2 regions of the Kitasatospora sp. NPDC004531 genome follow, and region 1 is predicted to be linked to the other one. Evidence: riboswitches for the same ligand, from Rfam matches in the RefSeq annotation. Region 1 holds a riboswitch; the other holds the start of a gene.
What was found. A riboswitch is a leader RNA that binds a small molecule or an ion and turns the genes downstream of it on or off. The one in region 1 is predicted to bind S-adenosylmethionine.
Positions count from the first base shown of each region.

Region 2: it holds a riboswitch for S-adenosylmethionine, as region 1 does, so the genes downstream of both, ACWEMJ_RS13425 (aminotransferase class V-fold PLP-dependent enzyme) here and thrC (threonine synthase) in region 1, are expected to answer to the same signal.

Region 1 covers NZ_JBSGDD010000014.1:84,244-94,002, forward strand. Annotated here, with positions in the region: gene ACWEMJ_RS09315 (cold-shock protein) at 190-396, opposite strand; gene ACWEMJ_RS09320 (MoaD/ThiS family protein) at 975-1,253, opposite strand; gene thrC (threonine synthase) at 1,288-2,568, opposite strand; SAM riboswitch class I at 2,586-2,714, opposite strand; gene ACWEMJ_RS09330 (glucosyl-3-phosphoglycerate synthase) at 2,878-3,852, shown strand; gene ACWEMJ_RS09335 (alpha,alpha-trehalose-phosphate synthase (UDP-forming)) at 3,937-5,403, shown strand; gene otsB (trehalose-phosphatase) at 5,593-6,435, opposite strand; gene ACWEMJ_RS09345 (DUF3263 domain-containing protein) at 6,477-6,707, opposite strand; gene ACWEMJ_RS09350 (extracellular solute-binding protein) at 6,744-7,964, opposite strand; gene ACWEMJ_RS09355 (DeoR/GlpR family DNA-binding transcription regulator) at 8,155-8,943, opposite strand; gene ACWEMJ_RS09360 (SIS domain-containing protein) at 9,137-9,759, shown strand, end outside.
Region 2 covers NZ_JBSGDD010000025.1:17,566-27,324, reverse strand. Annotated here, with positions in the region: gene ACWEMJ_RS13440 (hypothetical protein) at 1-27, opposite strand, end outside; gene ACWEMJ_RS13435 (rhomboid family intramembrane serine protease) at 178-972, shown strand; gene ACWEMJ_RS13430 (Lrp/AsnC ligand binding domain-containing protein) at 969-1,250, shown strand; gene ACWEMJ_RS13425 (aminotransferase class V-fold PLP-dependent enzyme) at 1,252-2,613, opposite strand; SAM riboswitch class IV at 2,660-2,777, opposite strand; gene trpD (anthranilate phosphoribosyltransferase) at 2,921-3,991, opposite strand; gene ACWEMJ_RS13415 (hypothetical protein) at 4,130-4,555, opposite strand; gene ctaE (aa3-type cytochrome oxidase subunit III) at 4,891-5,511, shown strand; gene qcrC (cytochrome bc1 complex diheme cytochrome c subunit) at 5,603-6,424, shown strand; gene qcrA (cytochrome bc1 complex Rieske iron-sulfur subunit) at 6,433-7,488, shown strand; gene qcrB (cytochrome bc1 complex cytochrome b subunit) at 7,485-9,146, shown strand; gene ACWEMJ_RS13390 (GntR family transcriptional regulator) at 9,249-9,614, shown strand; gene ACWEMJ_RS13385 (Ig-like domain-containing protein) at 9,677-9,759, opposite strand, start outside.

The sequences.
Region 1 (9,759 bases):
CACTCGGGGGTGTCGAGTGCAAGCCCATTCGGCATGCCCGGACAGGCGCCCGGGAAACCCCGCGGGCCGGCTCCGAGCAAACCCGCAGGCCCGGCCCGGAAACGCCGGCAGGCCCGGCCCCGGACGCGCGTCGCGCCGGAGCCGGACCTGCCGGTTGGTACCTGTCGTGCGTGCGGTCCTGCCGGGCTGTCAGGCGCCGGCGGCACGAACCATGTCGGCCTGCGGACCCTTCTGACCCTGCGAGATCTCGAACTCGACCCGCTGGCCCTCTTCCAGGGTGCGGTAGCCGTCCATCTGGATCGCGCTGTAGTGGACGAACACGTCCGCTCCACCGTCGACCGCGATGAAGCCGTAGCCCTTCTCGGCGTTGAACCACTTGACGGTGCCCTGAGCCATTCCGAACTCCCCTTGTGCTGTGCTGGCCCTTCAGAGATCCGCGGGACGCGGACCCGGAGGTCTGGAAGGCCGGCCTGTGGGGACTCCCCCCCGTACGGCGCAGCCTCTGTCGCGGCTGAATGTATCCGGATATGCGCCCTGCGCAACAGGCCCTAATTTCGCGGAAACTCCGTACCCGCCAGGGGATATGACGGGGCGAAAGGTGTGCGGGGCGACAATTGCCACCGGACATAACGGACGCGTCACCGCAAATCGCCGGAAGAATTCTGACGGCGGCCTGACAGGTCGGGCGGTGAACGGTCCGGCGCATGTCTCAGAGCGCGGGACGGGACGGGGACCGGCGCGAGTGCGATTCGGGGAAAAACGAGGATTGGAACGGGCCGTATCGGGGAACGGCGCCACCGGCACTCTACTCCTGTGCGGGCGCCGGAATTCCAGCGCCCCGCCGGGCCGGAAACCCGGCCGCCCGCACCCGGGAAGCGCACCCGGCGCGGATGCGGCAAGCCGCCGCCAGGCGGTTCGGAAATCGAATTCCGAAGGCCTGACGGCGGCTGCCGGGACGGGGCGAATGCGCGGCGTCAGCAGCCGCCGGCCACCGCCGGAATGATCGACACCGAGGCGCCGTCCTTGATCTCGGTCTCCAGGCCGTCCGCGAAGCGCACGTCGTCGTCGTTGACGTACACGTTGACGAAGCGGCGCAGCTTGCCGGTGTCGTCCAGCAGGCGGGCGGCGATGCCGGCGTGGTTGGCCTCCAGGTCCGCGATGACGGCGGCCAGGGTGGCGCCCTCGGCGGTCACCTCGGCGGCGCCGCCGGTGTAGGTGCGGAGGATGGTGGGGATGCGGACGGTGGCGCTCATGGGGGTGCTCCTAGGAAGGCGTGGGGGCGGCGGTTCAGGCGGAGACGAGGCCGGCGGCGCGGAAGGACTCCAGCGTCGGGCGGATCACGGCGGTCATGCCGGAGTCGGCGACCGCGTCGAGGGTCTTCAGGCCGTCGCCGGTGTTGATCGCGACGGTCTCCTTGCTCGGGTCGAGCTGCCCGGTCTCGACCAGCTTCTTGAGCACGCCGACGGTGACGCCGCCGGCCGTCTCGGCGAAGACGCCCTCGGTGCGGGCCAGCAGCTTGATCGCCTCGACCACCTCGGCGTCGGTGACGTCCTCGACGGCCCCGCCGGTGCGGCGGGCGATGTCCAGCACGTACGGGCCGTCGGCCGGGTTGCCGATCGCCAGCGACTTGGCGATGGTGTCCGGCTTGACCGGCTTGATCACGTCGCGGCCGGCCTTGAAGGCGGCGGAGACCGGGGAGCAGCCCTCGGCCTGGGCGCCGAAGATCTTGTACGGGCGGTCCTCGACCAGGCCGAGCTTGATCAGCTCCTGCAGGCCCTTGTCGATCTTGGTGAGCTGGGAGCCGGAGGCGATCGGGATGACGATCTGCTCGGGCAGCCGCCAGCCGAGCTGCTCGCAGATCTCGAACGCCAGGGTCTTGGAGCCCTCGCCGTAGTACGGGCGCAGGTTGACGTTGACGAAGCCCCAGCCCTCGCCGGCCGGGTCGCCGATCAGCTCCGAGCAGAAGCGGTTCACGTCGTCGTAGTTGCCGTCGATGCCGACCAGCTCGCCGCCGTACACCCCGGCCATCACGACCTTGCCCTGCTCCAGGTCGTGCGGGATGAACACGCAGGACTTGAAGCCGGCCCGGGCCGCGGCGGCGCCCACCGCGCCCGCCAGGTTGCCGGTGGAGGAGCAGGACAGCGTGGTGAAGTCGAACGCGCGGGCGGCCTCGATGGCGCAGGCCACCACCCGGTCCTTGAAGGAGTGGGTGGGGTTGCCGGAGTCGTCCTTGATGTGCAGCTGCGCGGTGAAGCCCAGCTCGCGGCCCAGGTTGTCGGCCTTCACCAGCGGGGTCCAGCCCGGGTTCAGGTTCGGCTTGCCGGCGACGTCGGCCGGGACGGGCAGCAGCGGGGCGTAGCGCCAGATCGACGCCGGGCCGGCCTCGATCCGCTTGCGCAGCTCCTCGGCGTCGTAGCCGGCGTAGTCGTAGGCGATCTCCAGCGGGCCGAAGCACTCCAGGCAGGCGAAGCTCGGGCCGAGCGGGAAGCGGGTGCCGCACTCGCGACAGGACAGCGCGGTGGCCGGACCGAGGTCGACGGCGGCGGGTGCGGGGGTGTCAACAGCCATGGTGGCGAGGCCCTTTCTCCTCATCTTCCCCGGGTCGCGGTCGCGCCCGGGACGGAATTGGCACCTGTCCCGCCGGGCCTGCGCGGCCGCACGGGAGGGTTGCCGGGACTTCAACGGGCCGTTCCCTCAGTCCCTCTGGATGAGCTCTGTGAAGTTGTGGTCGTACGCTGCGAAAGACCCCGACGTGCGAAGGTCCGAACGCAGTACGAAGACTGTAACGGAAGGCCGGTGCAGTCGAACCCCACCGTCCGACACCCGAGACGGTCCGAGACAGGGAGCGAGATCTTGGCCGAGCAGCCCGAGCCCGGGATACTGCCGGAGGTGGCCGACTGGCTGCGCCGCCGATCCTGGACGGCCGCCGACCGGCCGCTCGACCGGCTGCTCGCCGCCAAGCGCGCCGCCGGCCCGGCCGGCACCGTCAGCGTGGTGCTGCCCGCCCTGGACGAGGAGCCCACCGTCGGCGAGATCGTCACCGCGATCCGCACCGAGCTGATGGAGCGCGTCCCCCTGGTGGACGAGCTGCTGGTGGTCGACTCCGGCTCGGTGGACGGCACCGCCGCCGCCGCGGCCGCCGCCGGCGCCCGGGTGGTGCACCGCGACGCCATCCTGCCCCGGCTGCCCGCCGCCCCCGGCAAGGGCGAGGTGCTGTGGCGCTCGCTGCTCGCCAGCAGCGGCGCGATCGTCTGCTACATCGACGCCGACCTGCGCGAATTCGACCCGGCGTTCGTCTCCGGCATCGTCGGCCCGCTGCTCACCGACCCTGCGCTGCACCTGGTCAAGGCGATGTACGACCGGCCGTTCGAGGCGGCCGGCGCGGTCGTCCCGGCCGGCGGCGGCCGGGTCACCGAACTGGTCGCCCGCCCGCTGCTCAACCTGCACTGGCCGCAGCTGGCCGGCTTCGTCCAGCCGCTCGGCGGCGAGTACGCGGCCCGCCGCAGCCTGCTGGAGCGACTGCCCTTCCCGACCGGCTACGGCGTCGAACTCGGCCTGCTGGTGGACGCGTTGGAGCTGGTCGGACTCGACGCACTGGCCCAGGTCGACGTCGGCGTCCGGCACCACCGCCACCAGGACGGCCAGGCCCTCGGGCGGATGGCCGCCACCATCTACCGCACCGCGCTGGAACGCCTCGACCGCAGCCACCGGCTCAAGGCCGACGAGGACCTGGTCCGCCCGCTGCTCACCCAGTACACCCGCACCCCCGACGGCTTCACCCCCCGCACCCACCCCGTCCCCGCCACCGAGCGTCCCCCGATGGTCACCGTGCCCGAGTACCGCGACCGCTGACCGGCCCGGCCGACCCCGACTGTTCACCGGGTGCGGACCGCGCCGGGTGGTTTGGTCCGCTGATCACACGGCAAGGTTGGCTGTATGGCCGATCACGCGTCCGAACGCCCCACGCAGTCCGGAGCCGCCCCGATCCTGGTGGCCTCCAACCGCGGCCCGGTGTCCTTCCGCACGGAGGACGACGGCACGCTGAGCCTCCGCAGAGGCGGCGGCGGCCTGGTCTCCGGGCTCTCCGCGATCGACGACCCGAACGCCGTCTGGGTCTGCGCCGCCCTCTCCGACGCCGACCGCACCGCCGCCCGGCAGGCCCCCGACGGCCGCCTCGACCGGGCCGGCCACGACGTCGGCGGACAGGCCGTCCGCATGCTGGACATCGATCCGGAGACCTTCGCCCGCGCCTACAACGGCGTCGCCAACTCCACCCTGTGGTTCGTCCACCACCTGCTGTACGACATCCCCACCGAGCCCGCCTTCGACGCCGGCTTCCGCACGGAATGGGCCGCCTACCGGGCCTACAACGCCGCCTTCGCCGACGCCCTCGCCGCCGAGGCCGCCCCCGGCGCCGCCGTCCTGATCCAGGACTACCACCTCTCGCTGGCCCCCGCGCTGCTCCGCGAACTCCGCCCCGACCTGCGCATCGGCCACTTCTCGCACACCCCCTGGGCGCCGCCCGAGTACTACCGGCTGCTGCCCGACGACATCGCCGCCGAGGTCCTCCGCGGCATCCTCGGCGCCGACCGCGCCGCCTTCCTCACCCGCCGCTGGGCCCTCGCCTTCGCCGACTGCTGCGAGGCCGTCCTCGGCGCGAGCGTCGACCGCGACGCCCTCACCGTCACGCTGGCCGGACGCACCACCCGGCTCGGCGTCCACGGCCTCGGCGCCGACGGCGAGTTCCTGCGCGAACGCGCCCACCGGCCCGACGTGGACGAACGCCTCGCCGCCCTCCGTGAGACGGTCGGCGACCGGCGCACCATCGTCCGGGTCGACCGCACCGAACTCAGCAAGAACATCGTCCGCGGCCTGCTCGCCTACCGGCACCTGCTCCGCACCCGCCCCGAATGGCACGACCGGGTGGTCCACATCGCCTTCGCCTACCCCTCGCGCACCGACCTCGTCGAGTACCGCGACTACACGGCGGCGGTGCGGCGGATCGCCGAGGAGATCAACGCCGAATTCGCCACCCCCGACTGGCAGCCGCTCGTCCTGCACGTCGACGACGACTTCCCGCGCTCCCTCGCCGCGTACCGGCTCGCCGACGTCGCCCTGGTCAACCCCGTCCGCGACGGCATGAACCTGGTCGCCAAGGAAGTCCCCGTCGTCTCCGACCACGGCTGCGCCCTGGTCCTCTCCCGCGAGGCCGGCGCCCACGAGGAACTCGCCGAGGACGCGATCACCGTCAACCCGTTCGACGTCGTCGCCACCGCCGAAGCGCTGGCGCTGGCCCTCGCCATGCCCCAAGCCGACCGCGCCGACCGCACCAAACGCCTCGCCGCCGCAGCAACGGCGCTGCCGCCCCAACAGTGGTTCCTCGACCAACTGCGGGCCCTCTGAGCGCGGGGAGGAAGCGCACAACCAGGGGCGCGGGGAACTGCGCGAAGCGGAAGGCATCCCACCGCAAGATCGCGACGCGGGACAATCACTTGCACTTGATCGCGACCTTGCGGACGTGACTTGCGCTTGTCGCGCAGTTCCCCGCGCCCCTGGTGGTGCGCTCCCTGGCCCTCGCGCCCGCCCCCGCCCTCACTTCAAAAGTCGCGCGAGCTCAGTCAGCAGGTCCACCACCCCCGCCGGCCCCGCCACCACCAGGTCCGCGCGGTCCGCGAGCTCGCGGACCGGCCGCTCGCCGGTGACGGGCCCGCTGCAGACCAGCAGCCCGGGGTGGCCGGCCTTGCGGCGGGCGGCGATCTCCTCGTACGCGGCGATGTCCCCGAGGTCGTCGCCGGCGAACAGCACCGCCCCGGCGTCCCGTTCCGCCAGGAACTTCCGGAGCGCGACGCCCTTGTCGACGCCGGGCGGCCGCAGTTCGAGGACCATCCGCCCGGGTTCGACCACCAGCCCGTGCCGCCGGGCCAGTTCACCCAGCGGTGCCCGCAGCCGCGCCAACTCCCCGTCCGGGTCCGCGGCCCGCCGGGTGTGCACCGCCAGCGCCCGCTCCTTGTCCTCCACGAACACCCCCTCCCCCGCCTTCAACTCCTCAAGGATCAAAGGGAGTTCGCCCCGCACCGCAGCCACCCCGGGCGCCACCGGCGCGGCCGTGACGCCGTCCGTCGAGGTCCAGCGTTCGGCCCCGTAGTGCCCGAGGACGGTGAGGTGCTCCAGCCCGGGGGTGGCGGCGAAGCCGCCGTAGGCGGCGGCGGTGGCGGCGGGCCGCCCCGTCACGATGACGACCGCGCCGACCAGCGGCGCGAGCGCGGTGAGGGCGGGGACCACGCCGGGGTGGGCGCGGGCCTGTTCGGGGTCGGCGACGATCGGGGCGAGCGTGCCGTCGAAGTCGAGTCCCACGACCGCGGAGCGCGGGTCGGCGAGCAGGCCCGCCAGTCCGGTCCGCCCTGCCTGGGACGTGATCTGCTCAGCAATTCCCATGGCCCCGACGCTACCTGGCGCACGCCGCCGGCGGGCGGGTCTCACTGCCGGGCGTCGCGCCGGTTCTGCCGGACCCGCCGCAGCCGGTTGACCAGGACGGGGGCGTGGGCGAGCGCCTCCGGCCGGTCGAGGAGGGCGTTGAGCAGCTGGTAGTAGCGGGTGGCGGAGATGCCGAGTTCCTGCCGGATCGCCTGTTCCTTGGCGCCGGCGGTCCGCCACCCGCGTGCTTCCAGTTCGAGTACCGCCCGGTCGCGGTCGGTCAGTTCAGCCATGCGTCCAGGCTAAGCACCCCGGCTGTCAGGACGGGGTCACCCCTTGCGGGCCCGCGAGGCCTCCGCCGCCGCGGCGGTCTGGAGGTCGCCGAGCACCCCGTCCGCGCCGGGCTTCACGGCTTCGCCGATGCGCTGCTTGAGCATGCTGGAGACCTTGTCCCAGGAGGGGTCGCCGAGCGGGTAGAAGTTGGCGCTCGGCAGCGCGTTGAGGAACTCGGTGAGGTCCTTGTGCGCGGGGTTGGCGGACATCTCCTCAAGGGTGTCCTGGGTGACGGGCAGCATGTTGTACTGCTCGTCGAACTTGAGGGTGTTCTCCTTCGTGTAGACGAAGTTGAGGAACTTCTTGATCTCGGCCTTGTGCCCGTTCGCCTTGAACGCCATCACCCAGTCGGCGACGCCGAGGGTGGAGGGCTTGACGCCGGTGTCCTTGCGCGGGATCACGGCGGTGCCGTACCGGATCTTGCCGGCGACGGCCTTGCTGACCAGTCCGGGGTGGCCGTTGAGCATGGCGGTCTTGCCGGCGGCGAAGTCGTTGAACGCGGTCTTGCGGTCGACCTTGGACGGGTCGTCGTAGGTGAGGCGCTTGTCGACCAGGTTGGTGCGCAGCCAGCTGAAGGTGGCCCGGTTCGGCGTGCTGTCGATGGTGTAGTTGCCGGCGTTGTCGGAGAGTCCGCCGCCGCCGCTCATGGTCCAGATCATCGCCTCGCCCTGGGCCTCCTCGGGGCCGAGCGGCAGCGCGTACGGGATGACGCCGGGCACCTTGGACTTGATCGATTCGGCGGCCCGGCGCAGCTCGTCCCACGTGGTGGGAGGGTTCGCGATGCCGGCCTTGTCGAAGATGTCCTTGTTGTAGAAGAAGACCCGGCTGGAGGAGATGAACGGGATGCCGTACTGGCTGCCGAGCACCTGGCCGGCCTTGGCGAAGGAGTCGAGCAGGTTGACCTGGGTGCTGTTGGAGAGCACGTCGCCGGCGGGGTAGAGCCGGTCGGCGGCGACCTGGTCGGCGTAGCCGCCGGTCTGCGCGATGTCGGGGGTCTTGCCCTTGGCGATCAGGTCGGCAAGGTGCTTGTCGATGTCGTTCCAGCTGACCACGTCGACGTTGATCTTGATGTCGGGGTTGGCGGCCTCGAAGCGGCGGGCCAGGTCGTTCCAGTAGATCGAGCTGGAGTTGGTCTCGTTGTCGCCGTAGTCGGCTGCGACCAGGTTGAGCGTGACACCTCCCGACATGTCGAGGACCCCGCAGCCGGTGAGCAGCAAGGATCCGACGATGGGCAGGGGGAGCAGCGCTGATCGCTTCACGAATGGACCGCCTTCATAAGGGTGACAGCGTGACCCTGGCAGGTGTCCCGTGATGTGGTCCAGGCCTGTCCTGGCGGAGTTATCGAAGTGTCAGATCTTGTTGCGCTCAGAGTGACGACCCGTCAGCAAGCGTCCGTTAATAGGACGTTCAGGCCTTCAGAACGGTGACTCCCGCCTCGCCGAAGGCGGCCGCCAGCCGGTCGTCGACCTGGCTGTCGGTGACCAGGGTGTCGACCCGGTCGAGGCCGCAGATCCGGGCGAAGGCGCGGTGGCCGAGCTTGGAGGAGTCGGCGGCGACCACGACCCGGCGGGCCCGTTCGGCGAGCAGCCGGTTGACAGCGGCCTCGCCCTCGTGGTGCGCGGTGGCGCCGTGTTCGGCGTCGATCGCGTCCACGCCCAGCACGGTGGTGTCGAGGGTGAGTTCGCCGAGCACCTGGGCGGCCAGCGGGCCGATCAGCTCGTAGGACTGCGGGCGGGCGACGCCGCCGGTGACGACGATCTTCACCTGGGGGCGGACGGTCAGCTCGTTGGCGATGTTGAGCGCGTTGGTGACCACGGTGAGGCTCTGGCCGTGCTCGGGGTGCTCGGCCAGGTCGGGGCGGACCGCGAGGGCCCGGGCCACCTCGGTGGTGGTGGTGCCGCCGTTCAGGCCGACCACCTGGCCGGGGGCGATCAGGCCGGCCACCAGGGCACCGATCCGCTGCTTGGCGTCGGCGTTGCGGGCGGTCTTGTAGCGCAGCGGCAGGTCGTAGGAGACGCTGTGCGCCACCGCGCCGCCCCGGGTGCGGGTGACCATCTGCTGGCGGGCCAGCTGGTCGAGGTCGCGGCGGATGGTCGCGGCCGAGACGTCCAGCGCGCCGGCCGCCTCCTCGACGTCCAACTTGCCGTGTTCGGCCAGCAGTTCCAGCAGCGCGTTCCACCGTTCGTACCTGGACACCGTTCCGCTCCTTCCGCGCTCGCCGGCGCGCGCCCCGCGGCTCGGCCGGGACAGCTTCGCACACCCCGGTCGCCGCCGATGCATTGCGCAATGCTGCGCGAAACGGCTATAAAACAATCAGCTTTGCGCACACCTCTCCCGTCCTGCCGACCGCAGGCACGTAGCCGCAGGCATTCGTAAGGAGTCCGCACCCATGCCGCACCTGTCCCTGACCGGCGAGGAGATCGCCACCCAGCCCGAGAACTGGCGCACCGCCGCGGCGCTGGCGGCGAGCGGCCCGGCAGGCCTGCCGCGGCGCGGCGAGCGGGTGGCCGTGGTGGGCTGCGGCACCTCCTGGTTCATGGCGCAGGCGTACGCCACGCTGCGCGAGTCGGGCGGCCACGGCGAGACCGACGCCTTCGCCGCCTCTGAGTTCCCGCACGGGCGCCGCTACGACCGGGTGCTGGCGATCACCCGCTCCGGCACCACCACCGAGGTGCTGCGGCTGCTCGCCGACACCGACCTGCCGAGCACCGCGATCACCGCCTGCGTCGACCAGCCGGTGGCCGCGGACGCCGGCCACCTGATCGACCTGGGCTTCGCCGACGAGCGCTCGGTGGTGCAGACCCGCTTCGCCACCACCGTGATCGCGCTGCTGCGCGCCCACCTGGAGCTGGAGGAGGCCCGCCCGGCGGGCGTCGCCACCGTCGCCGAGGCCGCCGCGGACGCCGAGCGCGCCGTCGCCTGGCAGGTGCCGCAGGAGCTGGTGGAGCTGGAGCAGATCTCCTTCCTCGGCGCGGGCTGGACCAACGGCCTGGCGCAGGAGGCCGGGCTGAA
Region 2 (9,759 bases), on a different contig from region 1:
CTCGGCGGTCGGCGCGGCGATGGTCATCAGTGGTCCCTCTCGGCTGGTCCCGGTTTCCGGGCCTCCAGCCTATTGCCTGGACGGTGACGCCCGGGTCACCGGTCCAGTGCCCGGACGCTCACCCGTCCGGAGCAGCGCCCGGTGTCGCGGGTGCGCCCCCGAGGAATGCTGACCGGCATGGTGCTTTCCGCCCCCGCCCGGGCCGGTTCGCCGGCGGCCGCGCGGACCGCCCGCACCCCGGTCGTCAGCTACCTGCTGATCGCGCTGTCCGCGCTGGTCCTGCTGGTCGGCCCGGCCGGCCTGAACCCGGGGTACGGCAGCGGCGCCGCCCGGGCCTGCGCCGAGCAGCGCTACGAGCACCGCTGGGGCGCCGTCCCCGCCGAGCTGCTGAGCGGCCGCCCGCTGACGGCCGACCGGCTGGCCTCGCCGACGCCCGGCTGCACGCTCCCGCCGACGCCCTCCAAGATCCCCGAACTCTCCGTCCTCACTTCGCTGTTCGTCCACGCGGGCTGGCTGCACCTGGTCGGCAACCTGCTGTTCCTGTTCGTCTTCGGCCCGGCCGTGGAGAGCCGGCTGGGCCGGATCCGCTTCCTGATCGGCTACCTGGCGATCGGCTACCTGGCCACCTACGGCTACGCGGTGGCCGAGGCGCACAGCGCGGACGGGACGCGCGCCCTGGTCGGCGCGTCCGGCGCGATCGCCGGGGTGCTGGGCGGGTACCTGCGGCTGTGGCCGCGGGCCCGGGTGACGGTGCTGGTGCCGGTGCTGCTGTTCCTGCCGCTGCGGTTCCCGGCCTGGCTGGTGCTCGGCCTGTGGTTCGCGCTCCAGTGGTGGTCCGTCAGTTCGGGCGGCGGCGGGGTGGCCTACCTGGTGCACGTGATCGGCTTCGTGACCGGCTGGCTGTTCGCCTGGGCCGCCCGTCCGGCGGGCGATACCCTGAGCGCACCTTCTCGAACAGGAGTTGCTCAGTGATCACCGCGATCGTCCTCATCAACACCAGCGTCGACCGGATCCCCGAGATCGCCGAGGCGATCGCGGCCATCGAGGGCGTCAGCGAGGTCTACTCCGTGACCGGCACCTACGACCTGGTCGCGATGGTGCGGGTGCGGGGGCACGAGGAGCTGGCCGACGTGATCCCCGGCCGCCTCAACAAGGTCCCGGGCGTCTCCAACACCGAGACCCACATCGCCTTCCGCACCTACTCGCAGCACGACCTGGAGGCCGCGTTCTCGCTCGGCCTGGACGGCTGACTCAGCGCTGCCGAGTGTCGGCGACGCAGCGCCCGCCCTCGTTGCGGTAGCTCCACCGCGCGCCGTCGGTGACGAGGTCCCGCACGGCCCCCAGGAACCGGTCCAGGTGCTCGACGGGGGTGCCGGCGCCGAAGCTGACCCGGATCGCGTTCAGGCTCCGCTCCCCCGGCAGCGAGGGCTCGGGCGCGCCGCACTGGCTCGGCGCGGCGTCCTCGCCGCCGAGCAGGGTCCGCACCAGCGGGTGCGCGCAGAACAGCCCGTCCCGGACGCCGATGCCGTACTCGGCGGACAGCGCGGCCGAGAAGTGCGAGCTGTTCCAGCCGCGCACCACGAACGACACCACGCCGACCCGCTCGGAGTCCTCGCCGAACAGGCTCAGCACCCGCACCTCGGGGATCGCCGCCAGCCCCTCCGTCAGCTTCGCCACCAGCGCCCGTTCCCGGGCCTCCAGCGCGTCGAAGCCCGCCTCGGTGAGCGCCCGGCAGGCCGAGGCGATGGCGTAGGCGCCGATCACGTTCGGCGAACCGGCCTCGTGCCGGGCCGGGCCGGTGTGCCACTCCACCGCCACCGAGCCGTCCAGCTCCCGGGCCACCGTCCGGCTCGCCCCGCCGCCGGCCAGGTACGGCTCCGCCGCGTCCAGCCAGTCCGCCCGGCCCGCCAGCACGCCCGCCCCGAACGGCGCGTACAGCTTGTGGCCGGAGAACGCGATCCAGTCGACGTCCAACTCCCGCACCGACACCCGGTGGTGGGGCGCCAGCTGGGCCGCGTCCAGCACCACCCGCGCGCCGTACCGGTGGGCGACCGCGGTCAGCTCGCGGACCGGCCACAGCTCGCCGGTGACGTTCGACGCCCCGGTCACGCAGAGCAGCTTCGGCCCCTCGGCCGCCGCCAGCAGCGCCTCCTCCAGCGCGGCCACCGCCTCGCCGTGCGAACGCGGCGCGCGCAGGTAGCGGACCGTCAGGCCGTCGCGGCGCCAGGGCAGCAGCGAGGCGTGGTGCTCGGTCTCGAACGCGAACACCTCGGTCCCGGCCGGCACCGCCCCCGCCAGCAGGTTCAGCGAGTCGGTGGTCGCCCGGGTGAACACCACCTGGTCGCCGTCCCGCAGGTCCAGGAACTCCGCGACGGTCCGCCGGCTCTGCTCGAACAGGTCGGTCGACAGCTGCGACAGGTACCCGGCGCCCCGGTGCACCGACCCGTAGTACGGCGCGTACGCCGCGACGTCCTCCCACACCCGGGCCAGCGCCGGCGCACTCGCCGCGTAGTCCAGCGCCGCGTAGCCGACCTTCTCCCCCGACGCCAGCGGAACCTCGACGTCCTGGCCCAGCACGGCCAGCGGCGCACAGATCTCGGCGGTCACAGACATGGATGCACTCCTCCACAGGGTAAGGACCCCGGGTGCATCGACCGGAAGTCCGCGCTTGCCGCGCGGACGGATCGCCACGCAGCCCGGTCCTCACCCAGGGCACCCCGCCACGGACGGAGGGTTGCCGGACAGCAAGCTGGGGCTTGTCGCTGCCACTCATGACCTGCGAAGCACCTTACACGAGCCTGGAGTTGACTCAAGTCCCGGCCACATGCTGAAACACTCCCGCCATCCGCGCCCGCTCCCCGCGAACGGCGACGGTCCGCCCGGCGGGGTCAACTCCCTTCGCCGGACGGACCGTTGGAGCTCACTGCGTGGCGTCGGCCCAGCGCTTCAGCAGCTCCCCGGCCGCCCCCGAGTCGATCGCCGCCGCCGTCCGCACCATCGCCGCGCCCAGCTGCTCGCCCAGGGGCGCGTCCGTCAGCTCCAGCGCCACCAGCGCGGCCGCGCTGTTGAGCAGCACCGCGTCCCGCACCGGCCCGCGCTCCCCGTTCAGCACCCGCCGCGCGACGGCCGCGTTGAACTCCGCGTCGGCGCCCCGCAGCGCCTCGATCCCGACCAGCTCGATCCCGACGTCCCGCGGGTCGAACCGGGTCTCCGTCACCTTGCCGTCGCGGATCACCCAGACGTGCGACGTGGTGGTGATCGTCAGCTCGTCGAGCCCGTCGTCACCCCGGAACACCAGTCCCTGTCCGCCGCGCCGCGCCAGCACCCCGGCGATCAGAGCGGCGAGCCGGGTGTCGAAGCAGCCGACCGCGTGGGCGCCGACCCGGGCCGGGTTGGTGAGCGGGCCGAGGATGTTGAAGACCGTGGGGACGGCGAGCTCGGCACGGGCCTGCGCGGTGTGCCGCATCGAGGGGTGGAACTTGGCGGCGAAGCAGAAGGTCAGCCCGACCTCCTCGGCCACCGCCGCGACCCGCCGGGCGTCCAGGTCCAGGTTGATGCCGAGCCGCCCGAGCACGTCCGAGGAGCCGGACGCCGAGGAGGAGGCGCGGTTGCCGTGCTTGACCACCTTCGCGCCGGCCGCCGCGGCGGCGACCGCCGACATGGTGGAGATGTTGACGGTCTTGGCCCGGTCGCCGCCGGTGCCGACGATGTCCACGGCCGGGCCGGGGATGTCCAGCGGCACCGCGTGCGCGTACATCGCCTCGACCAGGCCGGCGATCTCCTCGACCGTCTCGCCCTTGCCGCGCAGCGCGATCAGGAAGCCGGCCACCTGCACGGGGCTGGCCTCGCCGCTCATGATGCGGTCCATCGCCCAGGCGGTGTCGGCCTGGGCAAGGTCCTCCCCGCGCAGCAGCGCCATCAGGAGGTCGGGCCAGGTGCGGACCACCTGCGCGGGGTCGCTACCGCCGTTCGCAGAGTGCACGTTCACCATGGCCGTCTCCAGCTCTCTTCTTGTCGCAGAGGAATCGGAGTCAGCCTATCGAGCGAGCGGGGACGGCCGCCCTGGGTTGCCGTCCCCTTCTCTCCCCTTGAGACAGCGCCCCGGGACGGCGGCCCGGCCGGGAACGGCTCAGCGCGCGGCCGGCGCCCGCCGGGCCACCCGGGCCCGCAGCAGGGTGCTCGCGGCGTCGGCGAGCGCGACCGGGTCGACGGGGTGCGAGATCGCCGCGTCGGCCCGGCTCCAGGCGGCCAGCCAGGAGTCCTGCGGGCGGCCGATCAGCACCAGCACCGGCGGGCAGCCGTAGATCTCGTCCTTGAGCTGCCTGGTCAGCCCGAGCCCGCCGGCCGGCACCGCCTCGCCGTCCAGCACGCACAGGTCGACGCCGCCCTTCTCCAGCGCGCGGAGCACCGCGGGGGCGGTGGCGCACTCCAGATACTCCAGCGCGGGAAGGTCCCCGGCGGGGCGGCGGCCGAGGGCGAGGGTCACCTGCTCACGGGTGTTGCGGTCGTCGCTGTAGACGAGAACGGTGAGCGTCTCGTCGGATTGCTGCGCCATGTCCCCTGCTTCCTGGTGCTCGTCCTCTTATATGTGTCCGCTGCGTCCACGGTGTCCGCCCCGGGCCGCGATCGCGCGCGGCCCCCGACCGAACGGCCCAGTGTGACCCGGACCACGTCCTGGGACGGATGCTACTCCGGCGGGCCCGTCCTGGAGAGACCCCGACCCGATCTCGCTCAAGCCGCCGCGCCACGAGCTCACCCCGGCGGCCCAGTTCCCTCACCCGGTCCGAACAACCGTCAGAAAACGGACGGGCCGCGAGGCGGGCATACCTCACGCACCGGACACTCCGAGGGAGACCCCCCGGCGTGAAGACGGAATAAGGGACCGACATAATGTCCGTCGTGGCGACAGCAACAGCAACAGAAACCGGACACGCGCACGGAGCGGTCAACAGGCCGAACCTGGTCAGCGTGGGAACCATTGTCTGGCTGAGCTCGGAGCTGATGTTCTTCGCGGCCCTGTTCGCGATGTACTTCACCCTCCGCTCGGTCAAGGGCGCCGAGTTCTGGCACGAGAAGGCCCATGCCCTCAACGTGCCCTTCTCCTCGGTCAACACCACGATCCTGGTGCTCTCCTCACTCACCTGCCAGCTCGGCGTGTTCGCCGCCGAGCGCGGTGACGTGAAGAAGCTGCGCTCCTGGTTCGTGATCACCTTCGTGATGGGCGCCATCTTCATCGGCGGCCAGATCTTCGAGTACACCGAGCTGGTCAAGAAGGACGGCCTGTCGCTGTCCTCCGACCCGTACGGCACGGTGTTCTACCTGACCACCGGCTTCCACGGACTCCACGTGACGGGTGGTCTGATCGCCTTCCTGCTGGTCCTCGGCCGGACCTACGCGGCGCGGCGCTTCACTCACGAGCAGGCCACTGCGGCGATCGTGGTGTCGTACTACTGGCACTTCGTCGACGTTGTGTGGATCGGCCTGTTCGCGACCATCTACCTGATCAAGTAACAGCCGCCCCGCCCCTGACCCGGCGTCGTCACGACGCATGGGAGTCGGGGGCAGGCTGCTGCCGACCAGATCCTGACACCGGGGTTATTCCGTGAAAAAGCTCTCCGCACGACGGCGCCACCCACTGGCGGCGGTCGTCGTTCTACTTCTCGCCCTGGCGGCCACCGGGGGGCTGTACGCCGCTTTCGCGCCCGCCGAGAAGGCGCAGGCCGACAGCTCCTCGCAGTCGCTCGCCATCGACGAGGGCAAGAAGCTCTTCGCCGTCGGCTGCTCCTCCTGCCACGGCCTGAACGGCCAGGGCACTTCTGACGGTCCGTCGCTGGTCGGCGTCGGCTCCGCCGCTGTCGACTTCCAGGTCGCCACCGGCCGCATGCCGGCCCAGCAGCCGGGCGCGCAGGTCCCGCGCAAGAAGACCGTCTACAACCAGTCCGAGATCGACCAGCTGGCCGCCTACGTGGCCTCGCTCGGCCCCGGCCCGGTCACTCCGACCACGGAGCAGTACCAGCCGTCCGAGGACAAGGTCACCAACGCCGAGCAGGTCGCCAAGGGTGGCGAGCTGTTCCGCACCAACTGCGCCCAGTGCCACAACTTCGCCGGCAAGGGCGGCGCGCTGACCAACGGCAAGTTCGCCCCGTCCCTGGAGGGCGTGGACTCCAAGCACATCTACGAGGCCATGCAGACCGGCCCGCAGAACATGCCGTCGTTCCCCGACACCACCATGCCGGAGGAGCAGAAGCGCGAGATCATCGCGTACGTCCAGAACACCAACGAAGCGCCGAACCCCGGTGGTCTCGCCCTGGGCAGCCTCGGCCCGTTCACCGAGGGTCTGTTCAGCTGGATCTTCGGTCTCGGCGCGCTGATCGCGATCGCGATCTGGGTCGCCGCCCACACCACCAAGGCCAAGAAGTCATGAGCCACGACATGTCAGAGAACCTGCCGGAGGCCCACGACGCCTCCCACGGCGCTGAGGTCGTCACCCACGACGACCCGTTCGCCGACCCGGGCCTGCCGGCCCACGAACCGCGTCGGACCGACATCGACGAGCGGGCCGCCAAGCGGGCCGAGCGCCAGGTGTCGCTGATGTTCGTGGTGTCGATGCTGGCGACCGTCGGCTTCATCGCGTCCTACGCCGCGATCGACGCCGACAAGCTGGTCTACATCTTCCCGCTGGGCCACGTCAGCGCCCTCAACTTCGCCCTGGGCATGACCCTCGGCGTGGCGCTGTTCTGCATCGGCGCGGGCGCGGTCCACTGGGCCCGCACCCTGATGTCGGACCACGAGCTGCCGGCCGAGCGTCACCCGATCGAGGCCTCGGACGAGGTCCGCAACGACGTCATCGAGCAGTTCAAGACCGGTGCCGCGGAGTCCGGCTTCGGCCGTCGCAAGATGATCCGCAACACCCTGATCGGTTCGATGGCCCTGGTGCCGCTGTCCGGCGTCGTGCTGCTGCGCGACCTCGGCCCGATGCCCCAGGACAAGCTCATGCACACCGGCTGGGGCGAGGCCAAGCCCTCCGAGCCGATCCGCCTGGTCAACATGAACACCGACCAGCCGATGAAGCCCGAGGACATCATTCAGGGCTCGCTGACCTTCGCCAAGCCGCACGGCCTGGAGGAGGACGACCACGACTTCCAGCAGCAGATCGCCAAGGACGCCCTGATGCTCATCCGGATCGCTCCGGAGGACATCAAGGACGCCAAGTCCCGTGACAAGGGCTTCGAGGGCATCCTCGCCTACTCGAAGATCTGCACCCACGTCGGCTGCCCGATCTCGCTGTACGAGCAGCAGACCCACCACGCGCTCTGCCCCTGCCACCAGTCGACCTTCGACCTGGCGGACGGCGCTCGCGTCATCTTCGGCCCGGCGGGCCACCCGCTGCCCCAGCTGAAGATCACCACCGATGAGCAGGGCTTCCTGGTCGCCACCGGCGACTTCGACGAGCCCGTCGGCCCGAGTTACTGGGAGCGCAAGCGATGAGCACCGCGAGCGGCACCACCGGCGGTGCCTCCAAGCCGGCCAGCACGCGCGCCAAGCCCGCCAACAAGGCCGAGGCAGCTGCGGACTGGGTCGACGGCCGGCTGGGGATCTACTCCCTGGCCAAGGCCAACCTGCGCAAGATCTTCCCGGACCACTGGTCCTTCATGCTCGGTGAGATCTGCCTCTACAGCTTCATCATCATCATCCTCACGGGTGTCTACCTGACGATGTTCTTCAAGCCGAGCATGGCGGAGACCGTTTACCACGGTTCCTACCTGCCGCTGAACGGCATCCGGATGTCGGAGGCGTACGCCTCCACCGTGAACATCAGCTTCGAGATCCGCGGCGGTCTGCTGATCCGCCAGATCCACCACTGGGCCGCCCTGGTCTTCGTGGCGGCGATGTTCGTGCACATGATGCGCGTCTTCTTCACCGGCGCCTTCCGCAAGCCGCGCGAGATCAACTGGCTGTTCGGCTTCCTGCTGCTGTGCCTGGGCTTCTTCGACGGTTTCTTCGGCTACTCGCTGCCGGACGACCTGCTGTCGGGTACCGGTATCCGCTTCATGGAGGGCGCGATCCTGGCGGTGCCGATCGTCGGCACCTACATCCAGATGTTCCTGTTCGGCGGCGAGTTCCCCGGCACGGACATCATCCCGCGCTTCTTCACCATCCACGTGCTGCTCATCCCGGGCATCATGCTGGGCCTGCTGGTCGCGCACCTGATCCTGGTCTTCTACCACAAGCACACCCAGTGGGCGGGCCCGGGCAAGACCGAGAAGAACGTCGTCGGCATGCCGCTGATGCCGGTCTACATGGCCAAGGCCGGTGGCTTCTTCTTCCTGGTGTTCGGCATCATCGCGGCGATGTCCGCGATCGCCACCATCAACCCGGTGTGGGCGTACGGCCCGTACCGTCCGGACCAGGTGTCCACCGACGCCCAGCCCGACTGGTACATGGGCTTCGCCGAAGGCCTGATCCGCTTCATGCCGGGCTGGGAGATCTCCGTCTGGGGCGGCCACACCCTGAACCTGGGCGTGTTCATCCCGCTGATGCTCTTCCCGCTGGTCCTGGTCGCGATCGCGGTCTACCCGTTCATCGAGTCCTGGGTCACCGGCGACAAGCGCGAGCACCACATCCTGGACCGCCCGCGCAACGCCCCGGTCCGCACCGCGCTCGGCGCGGCCTGGATCTCGCTGTACCTGGTCCTGCTGGCCGGCGGTGGCAACGACCTGTTCGCCACTCACCTGCACATGTCGATCAACACGATCACCTACATGGTCCGGGTCGGCTTCTTCGTGGTGCCGGTCATCACCTTCTTCGTCGCCAAGCGCTGGTGCCTCGGCCTGCAGCGCCGCGACAAGGACAAGGTGCTGCACGGCCGCGAGTCGGGCATCATCAAGCGCCTGCCGCACGGTGAGTTCGTCGAGGTCCACACGCCGCTGTCGCCGCAGGACCTGCACACCCTCACCGCCCACGAGCAGCCCCAGCCGCTGGAGCTGCCCGCGGAGACCGACGAGAACGGTGTGGCCCGCAAGGCCGGCGTGGTCGCCAAGACCCGTACGAAGCTCTCCGAGGGCTTCTACGGCGAGGGCAACCAGATCGCCAAGCCCACCTCCGAGGAGTACCTGGAGATCACCAGCGGCCACGGCCACCACTGATCCCTAGCTGTCACGCCACGTCAGAACCCCCATCGGCTCCGGCCGGTGGGGGTTCTGGCATATTTCTCCGGCACCGGCCCGACGCCCTGTTATGTTGGCCGGGTGCACGTGGCGATCGACCCCCAGTCCTCCACGCCGCCCTACGAGCAGGTGCGCTCGCAGATCGCGGCCCAGGCCCGTACGGGTGAACTCCCGATCGGCCTGAAGCTCCCCACCGTCCGCGCGCTGGCCGAGCAGCTCGGCCTGGCCGCCAACACGGTGGCCCGCGCCTACCGCGAGCTGGAGGCGGACGGCGTGGTCGAGACCCGCGGCCGGGCCGGCACCACCATCGCCCCCACGGGGGACACCTCGCACCGCCTGGCGGCCGACGCCGCCGCCGAGTACGCCGCCCGCACCGCCCGCCTCGGCCTCGGCCGGGACGAAGCGCTGGCGGCCGTCCTGGCCGCCCTGGACGCCGTCCACCGCTGACGCGCGCAAGGGTCCGCCCGGCAGTCGGCCTGCCGGGCGGACCTCGCGGCTGCGACGGGCGCCTACCGCTGCGCGGCGAACGGGTTCGGGGTCGGGTTCACCGCACTCTCCGGCGCCGCCGTGCTCACCGGCTTGCCGAGGGCGC